One region of the Streptomyces sp. NRRL F-5650 genome, then DNA from elsewhere that is predicted to be linked to it. Evidence: riboswitches for the same ligand, from Rfam matches in the RefSeq annotation. Region 1 holds a riboswitch; each other region holds the start of a gene.

What was found. Region 1 has a riboswitch for thiamine pyrophosphate ahead of thiO (glycine oxidase ThiO). Riboswitches for the same ligand answer to the same signal wherever they lie in the genome.
Region 2: linked by a shared signal. The riboswitch ahead of IG88_RS0113670 (thiamine ABC transporter substrate-binding protein) and the one ahead of thiO (glycine oxidase ThiO) in region 1 are both predicted to bind thiamine pyrophosphate.
Region 3: linked by a shared signal. The riboswitch ahead of thiC (phosphomethylpyrimidine synthase ThiC) and the one ahead of thiO (glycine oxidase ThiO) in region 1 are both predicted to bind thiamine pyrophosphate.

The regions. Positions count from the first base shown of each region.
Region 1 covers NZ_JOGV01000004.1:48,430-53,916, forward strand. The annotation lists gene pknB (Stk1 family PASTA domain-containing Ser/Thr kinase) at 1-281, opposite strand, end outside; gene IG88_RS0106130 (thiazole synthase) at 416-1,213, opposite strand; gene thiS (sulfur carrier protein ThiS) at 1,216-1,416, opposite strand; gene thiO (glycine oxidase ThiO) at 1,413-2,624, opposite strand; TPP riboswitch at 2,622-2,733, opposite strand; gene IG88_RS0106145 (NAD(P)/FAD-dependent oxidoreductase) at 2,856-4,145, shown strand; gene IG88_RS0106150 (Rv2175c family DNA-binding protein) at 4,187-4,552, shown strand; gene thiE (thiamine phosphate synthase) at 4,744-5,415, shown strand.
Region 2 covers NZ_JOGV01000011.1:199,695-205,181, reverse strand. The annotation lists gene IG88_RS0113680 (ABC transporter ATP-binding protein) at 1-725, opposite strand, end outside; gene IG88_RS0113675 (ABC transporter permease) at 727-2,409, opposite strand; gene IG88_RS0113670 (thiamine ABC transporter substrate-binding protein) at 2,385-3,431, opposite strand; TPP riboswitch at 3,571-3,676, opposite strand; gene rlmN (23S rRNA (adenine(2503)-C(2))-methyltransferase RlmN) at 3,732-4,844, opposite strand; gene IG88_RS0113655 (phosphatidate cytidylyltransferase) at 5,020-5,487, opposite strand, start outside.
Region 3 covers NZ_JOGV01000012.1:119,630-125,116, reverse strand. The annotation lists gene IG88_RS0114670 (VWA domain-containing protein) at 1-282, opposite strand, end outside; gene thiC (phosphomethylpyrimidine synthase ThiC) at 363-2,186, opposite strand; TPP riboswitch at 2,179-2,368, opposite strand; gene IG88_RS0114660 (YibE/F family protein) at 2,440-3,924, shown strand; gene IG88_RS0114655 (SsgA family sporulation/cell division regulator) at 3,977-4,414, opposite strand; gene IG88_RS0114650 (IclR family transcriptional regulator domain-containing protein) at 4,515-5,228, opposite strand.

The DNA of each region.
Region 1 (5,487 bases):
GCCAGGTAGACGTACGCCCCCTCGGCACCCTGGTCGAAGACCTGGACGACATTGGGGTGGTCGAGCCGGGCCACCGACTTGGCCTCGCGGATGAACCGCTCGACGAAGGTGGCGTCGGTCGCGAGCGCCGGGTGCATCACCTTCAGCGCGAGCACGCGGTCCAGGCGGGTGTCCACGGCCCGGTAGACCGTGGCCATCCCGCCGACCGCGATCCGCGCCTCGACGCGGTACCGGCCGTCGAGCACCTGACCGACGAGAGGGTCCTGGAGGGTCGTGTCCACGCAGGTGAGTCTACGAGCCGACACCGACACCCCGGGTCGTCGACCGGAATCGGGCCGGTACTGCAGCGCATCTGTGACGCTTCCCACGCGCCCCACGCACCGCGCGCCTCCGACGGCGGCGCACCGGCGCGGGATCACCGGAAGGCGGGCCGCTCCGGATCCAGCACCGCCAGGCCCTCCGAGGTGGACGACGCCTCGGCGAAGTGCCGCCGCGGAATCCGCCCGGCCCGCCGGGCCAGCCGCCCCGCCTCCACTCCCGCCCGCATCGCCGCGGCCATCAGCACCGGCTCCTGCGCCCGCGTCACCGCCGAGGCCAGCATCACCCCCGCACACCCCAGCTCCATCGCCAGCGCCACGTCCGAGGCCGTACCGGCCCCCGCGTCCAGGATCACCGGCACGCGCGCGTGCTCCACGATGAGCTGGAAGTTGTGCGGGTTGCGGATCCCGAGCCCGGAGCCGATCGGCGAGCCCAGCGGCATGATCGCCGCGCACCCGACGTCCTCCAGCCTCCGCGCGAGCACCGGGTCGTCGTTGGTGTACGGCAGCACCGTGAACCCGTCGTCGACCAGGGTCTCGGCCGCGTCCAGCAGCTCGACCGGGTCCGGCAGCAGCGTGCGCTCGTCGGCGACGACCTCCAGCTTGACCAGGTCCGTGCCGAGCGCCTCGCGCGCCAGCCGCGCGGTGAGGACGGCCTCCCCGGCGGTGAAGCAGCCGGCCGTGTTCGGCAGCACCCCGATGCCGAGCCGCTCCAGTACGGACAGCACCGACCCGTGCACCGAGGTGTTCACCCGCCGCATCGCGACGGTCGTCAGCTCCGTCCCGGAGGCCACCAGCGCGCGCTCCAGCACGTCCAGGCTGGGCGCGCCGCCCGTACCCATGATCAGGCGGGACCCGTACGACGTACCGCCGAGGACAAAGGGATCGTCGGCCACGGTCAGCCTCCCTGGACGGCGGTGAGGACCTCGACGCGGTCGCCGTCGGCCAGGGCGGTGGCGGACCACTGCGCGCGCGGGACGACGGTTTCGTTCAGGGCGGCGGCCACTCCGGACGGTGCCGCGGTGAGCGTGCCCACCAGCGCGTCCAGGGCGGTGCCGGGAGCCACCTCGCGCGGCTCGCCGTTGACGGAGATGTTCATGCGGACTGCTCCGAAAGTCGCGGGAGTGGTGGACGGGCGGGGTCGGCGCCGAAGCGGCGGGGCGTGAAGGGGCGGCCCTCCTCCGGCAGCTCCCCGGTGGTCAGGACGTGCGCCATGACGTCGCCGGTGACGGGGGTGAGCAGGACGCCGTTGCGGTAGTGCCCGGTGGCCAGCAGCAGGCCGTCCAGGTCGGTCGGGCCGAGCAGCGGGGCGTTGTCCGGGGAGCCGGGGCGCAGCCCCGCGCGGGTCTCCGTCAGCGGCAGCTCCGTGATGCCGGGGACCAGCTCGTGGGCGTCGCGCAGCAGCTCGTAGACGCCGCCCGCGGTGACCGTCGTGTCCCAGCCCAGCTCCTCGCTGGTGGCGCCGACGACCAGCTCGCCGCTCTCGCGGGGCACCAGGTAGACGTGGTTGCCGCGCACCACGGCGCGCACCGTCCGGTTCAGCAGCGGCCCGTGGGTCCGCGGCATCGTCAGGCGCAGCACCTGGCCCTTCACCGGCCGCACCGGCGGCAGGACGGCCTCCGGCACGCCCGCGAGCCGCCCGCTGAGGCTGCCCCCGGCCAGCACCACCTGCCCGGCCTCCAGCGGGGTGCCGTCGGCGGTGACGACGCCCGTGGCCCGCTCCCCGCGCCCGACGGCGAGCCGCTCGGCCCACTCCCGGTGGAAGACCACGCCCGCGTGTTCGCAGGCGGCCACCAGCGCGCGGGCGAGGCGGCGGGGGTCGATCTGGTGGTCGCCGTCCACCCGGAGCCCCCCGCGCACGCCCGGCGCCAGCATCGGCTCCAGACGCCGGCACTCGCGCCCCGACAGCCACTCCGACTCCAGGCCCGAGCGCTGCTGGAGCGCATGCAGGTCGCGCAGGTGGGCGCGGTCGTCGGCGTCCAGCGCGACGGCGAGGGTGCCGCAGCGCCGGTACCCGAGGTCCCGGCCGGTCAGTTCGGCCAGTTCGGCCGCGAAGCCGGGGTAGCGGCGGGCCGAGGCGAGGTTCAGCGCGAGCAGTGTCTCCTCGCCGTAGTGCAGCTCGGTGACGGCGGCCAGCATCCCGGCCGCCACCCGGGCCGCCCCGCCGCCCGGTTCGGGGTCCACGAGGGCGGTGGCCAGACCGCGCTGCGCGGCCCGCCAGGCCGTGACCAGCCCGACGATCCCGCCGCCGACGACGAGCACGTCGGGCGTGCGGGGTGTACGAGGCGTGTGTGGTGGAGACGACATGGGCGTCCAGCCCCTCCCTTCGCCGGCATGACCCGGATCAGGTTCGTACGGTCGGAGGCCGCCAGCCTCCCTCTCAGCCCGGTGCGTCCGGGCTCCCGCGAGTGCCTTGCGTCGGCCACCCTAGCCCGCGGCGCACGGCCCGGGTAAGGGACCCCGCGCGGCCGGGGGCCTCGCGCGGCTCACCCGGCACGGGCACTCACCGGCGGAACAGGGGGTGTCTATGGTGATCGGGTGAGTGAGCAGACGCGGGAACGGGGACAGGGACCGGCGGCGGGCGCGGAGCGCCGGGTGGTCGTGGTGGGCGCCGGGATGGCGGGCGTGCAGACCGCGGTCGCCCTCAGGGAACAGGGCTTCACCGGCCCGGTGACCCTGATCGGCGCGGAGCCGCACCAGCCCTACGACCGCCCCCCGCTGTCCAAGGCCGTCCTGCTCGGCACGGCCGAGGGCTCCGCCTTCGACGTCGACTTCGAGGCGCTCGGCATCACCCTGCGGCTGGGCTGCGAGGCCCTGGGCGTGCGCCCCGGCGACCACGTCCTCGACACCTCCGAGGGGCCGGTGCCCTACGACTCGCTGGTCCTGGCGACCGGCGCCGAACCCGTCCGGCTCCCCGGCACCGAGGGCGTGCCCGGCGTGCACCTGCTGCGCACCCTGGACGACGCCGAACGGCTGCGCCCGGTGCTCGCCCGGCAGCACGACGTCGTGGTCGTCGGCGCGGGCTGGATCGGCGCCGAGTTCGCCACCGCCGCGCGGGAGGCGGGCTGCGCCGTGACCGTGGTGGAGGCCGCCGACCGGCCGCTCGCCGACGCGCTGCCCGCCGATGTGGCCGCGCCGATGACCTCCTGGTACGCCGACGCGGGCGTCGACCTGCGCACCCGCGCGTGCGTGGAGCGCGTGGAGCGCGTCGAACCCGGCGGCCCCGGCGGGGCCGCCCGGGTCGTCCTCGACGACGGCACCCGGCTGCCCGCCGACGCGGTCGTCGTCGGCATCGGCGCCCGTCCGGCCACCGGCTGGCTGGCCGGCTCGGGGATCTCCCTCGGTCCGCACGGCGAGGTCCTGGCCGACGACCGCCTGCGCGCCTGCGCACCGGACGTCCACGCGGTGGGCGACTGCGCATCCTTCCCCTCCGCCCGCTACGGCGAGCGGCTGCTGGTGCACCACTGGGACAACGCGCTCCAGGGGCCGCGCACGGTCGCCGCCGACATCGTCGGCGCCCCGGCCGGCGAGATCCCGGCGGCCTACGATCCGGTGCCGTACTTCTGGTCCGAGCAGTTCGGCCGCTTCGTCCAGTACGCCGGTCACCACACGGCCGCCGACACCACCCTGTGGCGCGGCGACCCCTCGAGCCCGGCGTGGACGGTCTGCTGGCTGCGCGCGGGCCGCCTGGTGGCGCTGCTGGCGGTGGGCCGCCCCCGTGACCTGGCCCAGGGCAGACGCCTGATCCAGGCGGGCACGACGATGGACCCGGACCTGCTGGCCGACCCGGCGAAGCCGTTGAAGGCGGCGACGGCGGCATCGGCGTAGTCCGGTTTCCGAGTGTCAGTGCCAGGTGGCAGGCTGGGGGCGTGACCGAGATTGACGCAAAGACCGATGCTCTCGTGCCTGCCTGGCTCACCGTTCCCGACATCGCCGAGAAGCTCGGCGTCGAGGTGACCCGGGTACGCCAGCTCATCAAGGAAGGCCAGCTCATCGCCGTCCGCCGCGGGGAGAACCGCGCGCTGCACGTCCCCGCGGCCTTCATCGACGAGGACAAGGTCGTCAAGGGCCTGGCCGGGACCCTGACGCTGCTGCGGGACGACGGCTTCACGGCCGAGGAGATGCTGGAGTGGCTCTTCACGCCCGACCCGAGCCTGCCCGGCACCCCCGCCCAGGCACTGACGGAGAACCGCGGTACGGAGGTGAAGCGCCGCGCCCAGGCGCTCGCCGTCTGACCGCCGCGACGCCGCCCCGTCGCCCCGCTGATCCGCGGCGGCGCTGATCCGCCGCGCCGATTCACCGCACCACCCGGCGTACGCGCCGCGGACCACGGCCCGAAAACGGCCCGGTCCGCGGCCCGTGTGCCACCACCGCGCGGCCCGCCCCGGGCCCGCGCCGCCACCGAACGAACCGGGGGGACACCCGCATGCCCGACACCGCCGCGACCACCGCCCGCGCCCGGCTCGCCGACGCCCGGCTCTACCTGTGCACGGACGCCCGCCGGAGCCAGGGCGACCTGCCCGAGTTCCTCGACGCCGTGCTCGCCGCCGGGGTCGACGTCGTGCAGTTGCGGGACAAGGGAATGGAGGCGGCCGAGGAACTGGAGCACCTGGAGGTCCTCGCCGACGCCTGCGCCCGCCACGGCAGGCTCCTCGCGGTCAACGACCGCGCGGACGTCGCGCACGCCGCCCGCGCCGACGTGCTGCACCTCGGCCAGGGCGACCTGCCGGTGCCCGCCGCCCGGGCCGTGGTCGGCGACGGCATGCTGATCGGCCGTTCCACGCACGCCGAGGCGGAGGCCGCCGCTGCCGCCGTCCAGGACGGCGTGGACTACTTCTGCACCGGTCCGTGCTGGCCGACCCCCACCAAGCCCGGCCGCCACGCACCCGGCCTCGACCTGGTCCGGTACACCGCGGCCCTGGGCACCGACCGCCCCTGGTTCGCCATCGGCGGCATCGACCTCGGCAATCTCGACCAGGTGGTGGAGGCAGGAGCCCGGCGCGTGGTCGTCGTCCGCGCGATCACCGCGGCCGACGACCCGGGCGCGGCGGCGGCCGAGTTCGCGAAGCGGCTGCGCGAGCTCCCGACAGGGAAGTAGCCGCACCCGGCGGGGGAGCAGCCGCACTCGGCGGGGGAATAGCCGCACCCGGCAGGGGCGGGGCGCAGGGCC
Region 2 (5,487 bases), on a different contig from region 1:
GCCACGTTGTCGAAACCGAGGAAACGGGCCACGAAAGCGTCCGCCGGCCGCCGCCAGACCTCAAGGGGCGTCCCCGACTGGGCGATCCGGCCGTCCCGCATCACCACCACCCGGTCGGCGAGCGCGAAGGCCTCGCCCTGGTCGTGCGTCACGGCCAGCACCGTGGTGCCCAACCGGCCGAACAGCTCCCGCAGTTCCACCACCAGTCGCTCCCGCAGCGAGCGGTCGAGCTGGCCGAGCGGCTCGTCGAGCATCAGCAGCCGGGGCCGGGGCGCGAGGGCGCGGGCCAGGGCCACCCGCTGCTGTTCACCGCCGGAGAGCGCGCCGACGGACCGGCGGGCGGCACCCGGCAGCCCGACCAGCTCCAGCAACTCCCGCACCCGCTCCTGCTGTTCGGCCCGGGACGCGCCGCGCATCCGCGGCCCGAAGGCGATGTTCTGGGCCACGTCGCGCTGCGGGAACAACTGGTGGTCCTGGAACATCAGCCCGACCTCGCGCCGGTGCGCGGGCACCCCGGCCTGGTCACGTCCCTCCAGCGTCACCCGCCCGGCGTCCAGCGGCTGGAGTCCGGCGACCGCCCGCAGGAGCGTCGACTTGCCGCTGCCGCTGGGCCCGAGCACGCACACCACCTCGTGCTCGGCGACCGCCAGGTCGACGTCGTCGAGCACGGCCCGCCCGCCGAAGCGGACCGTGGCGCCTTCGAGGCCCAGCAGGCTGGACGGCATGTCAGAACTCCCCGCTCCGGTCGGTCCGCAACCGCTCCAGCACCACCAGGGCCACGGCGCACACCAGCATCAGAATCGTCGAAAGGGCCATCGCCTGGCCGTAGTTCATGTCCCCGGGCCGTCCCAGCAGCCGGGCCACCGCGACCGGCAGCGTCGGGTTGTCGGGCCGCGCGATGAAGACGGTCGCGCCGAACTCGCCGAGCGAGACCGCGAAGGCGAACCCGGCCGCCACCAGGAGCGCCCGCCGCACCATCGGCAGGTCCACCTCCCGCCACACCCGCCACGGCGACGCCCCCAGCACGGCCGCCGCCTCCCGCAGCCGCCCGTCCACCGCCCGCAGCACCGGCAGCATGGTCCGTACGACGAAGGGGACGCCCACCAGCGCCTGCGCGAGCGGCACCAGGATCCACGAGGCCCTGAGGTCCAGCGGGGGTTCGTCCAGCGCGATCAGGAAGCCGAAGCCGACCGTCACGGCCGACACCCCGAGGGGCAGCATCAGCAGCGCGTCGAACCCGCGCACGAAGCGGCCCGCGTCGCGCCGGGTGAGCGCGGCCGCGGCCAGGCCGCCGATCACCACGGCGATGGCGGTGGCGGCGACGGCGTACTGGAGGGAGTTGCCGATCGCCTCGATCGGCGGGACGAGGAAGGCGCCGCCGTCCTCGCGGGTCAGCGCCCGGTAGTAGCCGAAGCCGGAGGCGCCCAGCGACCGCTGCACCAGCACCGCGAGCGGCAGCACCAGCAGGACCGCGATGACGCCCAGGACCCCGGCGAGCAGCGCCCACTGCCCCGCGCCGCGCGGCCGGCGCGCGGTCGTGCCCGCGTCCACCAGCCGCAGGGCCGTCTCGCGCCGCCGTACCGTCCAGGCGTGCACGGCGAGGACGGCGGCGACGGCCGCGAACTGGACCAGCGTCAGCACGGCGGCCGTGGACAGGTCGAAGACCTGGGAGGTCTGGCGGTAGATCTCCACCTCGAGGGTGGAGAAGGTGGGCCCGCCGAGGATCTGGACGACGCCGAAGGAGGTGAAGGTGAACAGGAAGACCATCAGCGCGGCGGCGGCCACGGCGGGCACCAGCGCGGGCAGCGTCACCTGCCGCCAGGCCCGCAGCCGGGAGGCGCCGAGCATCCGCGCGGCCTCCTCCTGCCGCGGATCGAGCTGCGCCCAGAGGCCGCCCACGGTGCGCACGACGACGGCGTAGTTGAAGAAGACGTGCGCGAGCAGGATCGCCCACACCGTGGTGTCCAGGCGCAGGCCCCACAGCTCGTCCAGCAGCCCGCCCCGCCCGACCAGCGCCAGGAACGCCGTCCCGACGACGACCGTCGGCAGCACGAACGGCACGGTCACCACGGCCCGCAGCACCTGTTTGCCGGGGAAGTCGAAGCGGGCGAAGACGTAGGCGCCGGGCAGCGCGATCAGCAGCGTGAGGGCGGTGGACGCCAGTGCCTGCCAGGTGGTGAACCACAGGACGTGCCGCACGTCGGACTGCGCGAGCACGTCCCCGAACCGCCCCACCTGCCAGGCCCCGTCGGCCTTCAGGCCGCGCGCGACGATGGCCGCGACGGGGTAGGCGAAGAACACCGCGAAGAACGCGACCGGCACGGCCATCAGACCGAGCCGCGCCGCGCTCCCGCGCACGCTCCCCACCGGCTTGCCCCGGTCGCTCACTTCAGTACGAGCGAGGTCCACGACTTGACCCACTGGTCGCGGTTGCCGGCGATCTTCGCCGGGTCGAGGGTCTGCGGGTCCTTGGCCTGCGGCCCGAACTTCGTGAACACCTCCGGGACCTGCGCGTCCTTCCGCACCGGGTGGACGAACATGTTCAGCGGCATGTCCTCCTGGAAGGTCTTGCTCAGCAGGAAGTCGAGGAGTGCCTTGCCGCCCTCGGGGTTCCTGGCGTTGGCGAGCAGGCCCGCGTACTCGACCTGCCGGAAGCAGGTCCCGTCGGCGACGCCCGTGGGGGCGGTGTCCGGCTGCGGGTCGGCGTAGACGACCTCGGCGGGCGGGGAGGAGGCGTAGGAGACGACCAGCGGGCGGTCGCCTCCCGCCTTCCTGCCGCCGGCCGAGCCGGAGAACTCCTCGTTGTACGCCTGCTCCCAGCCGTCGACGACCTTGACGCCGTTCGCCTTGAGCTTCTTCCAGTAGCCCTCCCAGCCGTCGTCCCCGTACCGGGCGGCGGTGCCGAGCAGGAAGCCGAGGCCCGGCGAGGAACTGCCCGCGTTCTCGGTGACGAGCAGGTCCTTGTAGGCGGGCTTGGCCAGGTCGTCGAAGGACTTCGGCGGTGCGAGCCGGTGCTTGTCGAAGTAGGCCCTGTCGTAGTTGACGCAGATGTCGCCGGTGTCGACGGGCGTGACCCGGTGCTTGTCCCGGTCGGCCCGGTACTCGGGCGGGACCCGGTCGGAGCCCTTCGCCTCGTACGGCTGGAACAGGCCGTTGTCCAGGGCGCGGGACAGCAGGGTGTTGTCGACGCCGAAGAAGACGTCGCCCTGCGGGTTGTCCTTGGTGAGGATCGCCTTGTTGACGGCCTGCCCGGCGTCGCCGTCCTCCAGGACCTTGACCTTGTACCCCGACTTCTTCTCGAAGGCCGCGATGACGTCCTTGGAGGCGGCCCACGAGTCGTGGCTGACCAGCGTCACCGTCTTGGAGCCGCCGGCGCCGCTGCCGCCCCCGTCGTCGGACGACGATCCGCAGGCGGCCAGCGTGCCGACCATGCCGAGCCCGACGGCCAGGACACTGACCTGCTTGGTGATGCCCTTCTTGGTGATGCTCACTGAATTCCTCCTGGGTGACCAGGAGAAGACGCGGCCCCGCCCGGGACCCCTGGCGAGGATCCCGGGCAGGGCGCAACAGCTCGAGTGGTGACCGATCTCCCTACCCAGAATGACCTGGGCCAGGTTCAGAGGGTCTGCGGCCGGTGCCGCACTCTCAGCGCTGTGGCGCTCCCCTGTCGGAATATGAAGATGTGACTGCGAATGACGTTGTACGGCGTTGACGTACTTCCGTCGGTCAGGTTACCGCTCGCTCGCGGCGAGCTGACCACACGCCCCGTCGATCTCCTGGCCACGGGTGTCCCGGATCGTCACCGGCACACCGTGCGCCGCGATCGCCTCCACGAACGCCTTCTCGTCCTCGGGCCGCGACGCGGTCCACTTGGAGCCGGGCGTGGGGTTGAGCGGGATCAGGTTGACGTGCACGGGCCTGCCCTTGAGCAGCCGCCCGAGCCGGTCGCCGCGCCAGGCCTGGTCGTTGATGTCGCGGATCAGGGCGTACTCGATGGACAGCCGCCGCCCGGACTTCGCCGCGTACTCGAACCCGGCGTCCAGCACCTCGCGCACCTTCCACCGCGTGTTGACGGGGACGAGGGTGTCGCGCAGCTCGTCGTCGGGAGCGTGCAGGGAGATGGCGAGGCGGCACTTGAAGCCCTCGTCGGCGAAGCGGTGGATCGCCGGGACGAGGCCGACCGTGGAGACGGTGATCCCGCGCTGGGAGAGCCCCAGTCCGTCGGGCTCGGGATCGGTGAGCCGGCGGACGGCGCCCACGACCCGGTTGTAGTTGGCGAGGGGCTCGCCCATGCCCATGAACACGATGTTGCTGAGCCGGGCGGGACCTCCCGGGACCTCGCCGTCCCTGAGCGCCCGCATGCCGTCCACGATCTGGTGCACGATCTCGGCGGTCGACAGGTTCCGGTCGAGTCCGGCCTGGCCGGTGGCGCAGAAGGGGCAGTTCATGCCGCAGCCCGCCTGGGAGCTGATGCACATCGTGACCCGGTCCGGGTAGCGCATGAGCACCGACTCGACGAGGGTCCCGTCGAACAGCTTCCACAGCGTCTTGCGCGTGGTCCCCTCGTCGGTCGACAGGTGCCGCACGACCGTCATCAGCTCGGGCAGCAGCGCCTCGCGCAAGCCCTCGCGCGAGCCGGCGGGGATGTCGGTCCACTGCTCGGGGTCGTGCGCGTACCGCGCGAAGTAGTGCTGCGAGAGCTGCTTCGCACGGAACGGCTTCTCACCGATCGCGGCGACAGCCTCCTTGCGCTCGGCGGGCGTGAGATCGGCGAGGTGCCGCGGCGGCCGCTTCGCTCCGCGGGGTGCGGCGAAGGTCAGCTCACCGGGGGCTGGACGGGCCACGGTCGGACAACTCCTCAGGACGGCGGGCCTGTGGCAACCCCCCGCGTCGGCGGGGACAACGGCAGGGCCGTGCCGGAGCCAGGAGACCTCACTGGAAGACCCCCGCCTCGGCGGGGACACACGGAAGGGCCCGCGGCCAAAAGCCGCAGGCCCTTCCCAGACTACCTGATCGCTGTCAACCCGACCCGACGAAGATCACCAGCAGCAGCCACACCACCGGCGCCGTCGGCAGCAGCGAGTCCAGCCGGTCCATGATGCCGCCGTGCCCCGGCAGGAGGGTGCCCATGTCCTTGATGCCGAGGTCGCGCTTGATCATGGACTCGCCGAGGTCGCCCAGCGTGGCGCTGACGGCGACCGCGAGGCCGAGCAGCAGGCCCTGCCACCAGGTGCCGTCGTCGATCAGGAACTGCGTGCACAGTGCGCCCGCCGCCATCGCGAACGCCACCGCCCCGAGCAGGCCCTCGCGGGTCTTGCCCGGGCTGATGCGCGGGGCGAGCTTCTTCTTGCCGAAGCGCCAGCCGACGGCGTACGCCCCGGTGTCGCTGACGACCGTCAGTATCAGGAAGACCAGGACGCGCCAGGCCCCGTCGTCCGCCGCCAGCATCATGGCGACGAAGGTGGCCAGGAACGGCACGTAGAACGC
Region 3 (5,487 bases), on a different contig from region 1:
CTCCACCGCACGCAGATTCACCTCGACGGCATCGCTCGTGACGCCCGCCTCCGGCCCGGGACCGCCCAGCTTGCCCAGGTGCCGCACCGCGCCGGAGGAGTGACGGGGCTGGTTGTAGAAGACGAAGTCGCCGTCGTCCCGCACCCGTCCGGACGAGGTGAGCAGCAACGCCGAGGCATCGACCTCCGGGACGCCCGGCCCGTCCGCCCACACCAGTTCGACGCGCACCGCGGGGAAGTCGACGGCGACGTTGGCACCCTTGCTCAGTGAGGTGGCTGTCATGCGTCCAGTCTGCCGAGCGGCAACCCCGGCCGGGGAGAGGGCCGGCCCCCCAGACCTGTCCCCTCCCCGCACCGCTGCGCTCAGTCCGCGATCGGCAGGTAGACGCGGTTGCCCGCCGCCGCGAACTCCTTCGACTTCTGAGCCATGCCCTCCTCGATCTCGCCCCTGCTGCTGCCGTGCTCCCGGCGGATGTCCTGCGAGATCTTCATCGAACAGAACTTGGGCCCGCACATGGAGCAGAAGTGGGCCGTCTTGGCGGGCTCGGCCGGCAGTGTCTCGTCGTGGAACTCCCGCGCGGTGTCCGGGTCGAGGGACAGATTGAACTGGTCCTCCCACCGGAACTCGAACCGGGCGTCCGACAGCGCGTCGTCCCACTCCTGCGCACCGGGGTGGCCCTTGGCGAGGTCGGCGGCATGGGCGGCGATCTTGTAGGTGATGACGCCGGTCTTGACGTCGTCACGGTTGGGCAGCCCCAGGTGTTCCTTGGGCGTGACGTAGCAGAGCATGGCCGTGCCCCACCAGGCGATCATCGCGGCACCGATGCCGGAGGTGATGTGGTCGTACGCCGGCGCGACGTCCGTCGTCAGCGGGCCGAGCGTATAGAACGGAGCTTCATCACAGATCTCCTGCTGAAGGTCGATGTTCTCCTTGATCTTGTGCATCGGGACATGTCCCGGGCCCTCGATCATGGTCTGTACGTTGAAACGCTTGGCGATCCGGTTGAGTTCCCCGAGCGTGCGCAACTCGGCGAACTGCGCCTCGTCGTTGGCGTCCGCGATCGACCCGGGACGCAGGCCGTCGCCGAGGGAGTACGTGACGTCGTAGGCGGCGAGAATCTTGCAGAGCTCCTCGAAGTTCTCGTACAGGAAGGACTCCTTGTGGTGCGCCAGGCACCAGGCCGCCATGATCGAGCCGCCGCGCGAGACGATGCCGGTCTTGCGGTTGGCGGTCAGCGGTACGTACGGCAGGCGTACGCCCGCGTGTACCGTCATGTAGTCCACGCCCTGCTCGGCCTGCTCGATCACGGTGTCCTTGTAGATCTCCCAGGACAGTTCCTCGGCCCGGCCGTCGACCTTCTCCAGGGCCTGGTAAAGCGGCACGGTGCCGATCGGTACAGGGGAGTTGCGCAGGACCCACTCGCGTGTGGTGTGGATGTTGCGGCCGGTGGACAGGTCCATGACCGTGTCGGCGCCCCACCGGGTCGCCCAGGTCATCTTGTCGACCTCCTCCTCGATGGAGGACGTCACCGCCGAGTTGCCGATGTTGGCGTTGACCTTCACCAGAAACCGCTTGCCGATGATCATCGGCTCGATCTCCGGGTGGTTGACGTTGGCGGGCAGCACGGCCCGCCCTGCCGCGATCTCCTCGCGGACCACCTCCGGCGAGACGTTCTCCCGGACGGCCACGTACTCCATCTCCGGGGTGATCTCGCCGCGCCGCGCGTACGCGAGCTGCGTCACCGCGGTGCCGTCGCGGCCCCGGCGCGGCTGCCGCGGGCGGCCGGGGAAGACGGCGTCGAGGTTCCGCAGGCCGCCGCGGGGCGAGGTGTGCTTGATGCCGTCGTCCTCGGGGCGGACGGGACGGCCCGCGTACTCCTCGGTGTCGCCGCGCGCGATGATCCAGTTCTCCCGCAGCGGCGCCAGGCCCCTGCGGACATCGGTGTCGACGAGTGGATCGGTGTACGGGCCCGAGGTGTCGTACAACGTGACCGACTGCCCGTTGGTGAGGTGCACCTGACGGACCGGCACCCGCACATCGGGGCGCGAGCCCTCGACGTACGCCTTGTGCCAGCCGATGGACTTCCCGGCCTCCGTGGCTTCACTGGTCCCCGCGGCATCCGCCGAGGCGGAATTCTGCGCGGAGTCCTGTGCGGAGGCAGGCGTGCGTGCGTCCTTGATGGTCATGAGACCTACTCCCTACGCCGGCATTACCCGGTAACAGGTTCGGCGGTCGACGCAGCGGCTTCCGTCTCACGGCACTTCGTGGGATACGTCACTCGCCTTCGGAGACGTTTCCCGTGAAACATCGCTGGAACGGAGGTCAGCGCCCTCTCAGCCCGGTGCTCCGAGCTCCCGCGTGTACAAAGGTGCCACCACGCTAGCGCCCATTCGGGCGCGGTGACCAGAGGGCCCCTCCCGTTCTTGCGATGATCGGGCGGTGACCACACCGCAGCATCCCCCCTTCCCGCCGCACCGGCCCGGCCGCGGACCGGGCGCCGAAGAGGACGACGGCCGTGCGACCGGCCCTGTCCCCGTCGTCCCTCACGGCACGCTCGGCGGCAGACCGGAGGCTGACCACGGGCACACCCCGGAGGGCGGCGGACGGGACGCGGGGGGCGGGCACGGGCACTCGCACGCGCACAGCCACGGGCCCGCGGCGCCCGTCTCCCGGCACCTGCGGAAGGTCATCGCCGCGGTCCTGATCCCCTTCGCCGCAGCCGTGTTGGTCGGGCTCGCGGTCCTGTGGCCGGGCGGTGCGCCGCCCCACGAGCGCACGGGTGTCGGCTTCGACCGGCAGACACAGGAGGCCACGGTCACCAAGGTCGTCGCGCTGAGCTGCCAGGCGGCCAATCCCTCGGCCGGCACCCCGACCGGCGACACCTCCACCGCCGAGGGGTCGTCCGCGGTGCAGCAGGCCGAGGGCGAATGCAAGCGGGCCACCGTCCGCGTCGACACGGGGGACGACAAGGGCCGTACGTTCGACGAGATCGTGCAGCCGGACCAGTCACGGCAGTTGCACGAGGGACAGAAGGTGGTGGTCGCCTACGAGCCCTCCGCGCCCAAGGACCTGCAGTACTCGGTGACCGACGTCAACCGTCAACTCCCCCTTGGCCTGTTGGCCGGCATCTTCGCCCTCGCCGTCGTGGTCGTCGGACGACTGCGCGGCCTCATGGCCCTGATCTCGCTGGCGGTCAGTTTCCTGCTGCTGAACTTCTTCATTCTGCCCGCGATCCTGCAGGGCTCGAATCCGCTGGTCGTGGCGGTGATCGGGTCCAGTGCGATCATGCTGATCGCCCTGTACCTGTGTCACGGGCTGTCGGCCAGAACCTCCGTGGCCGTGCTCGGCACCCTGATCTCGTTGCTGCTGATCGGCGTGCTCGGGTCGCTGTTCATCGGCTGGGCCGCACTCACCGGCAACACGGACGACAACACCGGCCTCATCCACGGGCTGTACCCGTCCATCGACATGAGCGGGCTGCTGCTCGCCGGGGTCATCATCGGTTCGCTCGGTGTCCTCGACGACGTGACGGTCACCCAGACCTCGGCGGTCTGGGAACTCCACGAGGCCAACCCGGCGATGGGCTGGCGCGGCCTGTACCGCGCGGGCATCCGCATCGGCCGCGACCACATCGCCTCGGTCGTGAACACGCTCGTCCTGGCCTACGCCGGCGCCGCGCTGCCCCTGCTGCTGCTGTTCTCGATCGCGCAGAGCGGGGTGGGGACGGTCGCCAACAGCGAGCTGGTCGCTGAGGAGATCGTGCGTACGCTGGTCGGCTCGATCGGTCTGGTGGCCTCCGTGCCGGTCACCACCGCCCTCGCCGCCCTGGTCGTGTCGGCTGACCGGCCGACGCGGGCCCCGGAGCCGGCAGCCGGTGCGGGAGCGCCCGCGCGGAGCGGGCGGGGCCGTCGCCGCAAGCGCTGACGCGCCCGGCGAGGCACCCCGCCCCCGCTGCGGGTGTGCGTGCCGGAACGGTTCAGCCCGCGCTCTGCTCCTCCGCCAGGATGCGGTCCAGGGCTTCGTCGAGGTGGCTGTCGAAGTCGGCGAGCGCACCCTCCTGGCCGAGGGGGACGAGCTTGTCGGTGCGGTCGAGGAAGGCCACGAGGGGGGCCGCAGAGGAGCGGAACAGGGCCTGGTCGCTGCCGACCTGAAGGCGGATCAGTACTTCGGCCAACGGCTCGGGGTCGACCGGTGCGATACGCACGTCGCCGTCGCCGCACGGCCGGCCCACCCCGTCGACCAGCAGCTCCCGGCCGAACGCCCAGGTCACCGGCGCGTCTCCGGGCAGATGGAAGGTCAGTCGTACGGCGTAGGGATCACGTGTCTCGTACCGCAGCTCCACCGGGATGCGAAACGAGAGCTCCTCTGACACGAGAAAGCTCATCATGACCTCTGCCTGTACGGACTCGCCCATTCGCCTACCCCGTCATCCGCCGTCGACTGTCCGAGAATCAAACCTCTAACACTGGTGGCATCTTGCTCAACGTACACACCAGATCACAAGGAGTGAGTTTTCAGATACTGATAGAGAGGGCGAGCGAGCCCAGACGCCGCCCCACCTCGTGCTGCAGACGCTGGGCCGCGGGCAGCAAACGGTCCGCCTGGTGGAGGGGCAGGGAGATGGCCATCGTCGCCGCTGTGGTGCCGACGGTGATCGGAATCGCCGCGCAGACCGTCCCCAGCGCGTACTCCTGGCGCTCGGTCACCGGCGTCATCCGGCGCATGCGTTCCAGCCGCTTCAGCAGGCTGTGGCCGTCACGCACCGTGTACGGCGTGATCGGCCGCACCGGGTAGCGGTGCAGGTGGTCGCGGCGGGCGTCCTCGTCCAACTGGGACAGCAGGCACTGCCCGATGGCGTGGGCGTGCCCCGTCTCCCGGAAGTCCGCCCACTCCTCGACCGCCGGGTTGCCCGGGGTGTCGGAGACGCACATGACCTCGATCTCACCCTCCCGGTACATGGCGTAGTACACGGGGACGCCGATCGCGTCGCGCCAGCGCGCCATGGTGTCGACCACCGTGCTGCGACGTTTCTGCTCGGCCCCGGTGCTGCTCAGCCGCTCAGCGGCCTCCCCGAGGAAGAACAGTCCCTTGTCGCGGCGGAGGTAACCCTCGTGCACCAGCGTGCGCAGCAGGTGGTACGCCGTGGGCAGCGCCAGTCCCGTCTCACGGGCCAGCTGCTTGGCGGGGGCGCCGTACTCGTGCGCGGCGACGCACTCGAGCAGGCGCATCGCCCGCTGCACGGAACCGATCAGGGTCGCGGAGGGCGGGTCGGCGGAGGCGGGCGCGGAGGGTGTCCGAGGCGTCGAGCAGGGCTGCACGGGGAGGGCGTGCAGACCGAATGCGGTGTCAGCCGTGGCCAAGGGTCACTCCCGGAACGCGAGGAGGCAGCCCGTGCGGAGAACACGGGTGGGGGTGTACGCCGTTCGCGAGGTCGCCCCCGCGTGGAGTTCCGGACTCTAACCGCCGGTCACCGCTCACCGGCGGCCC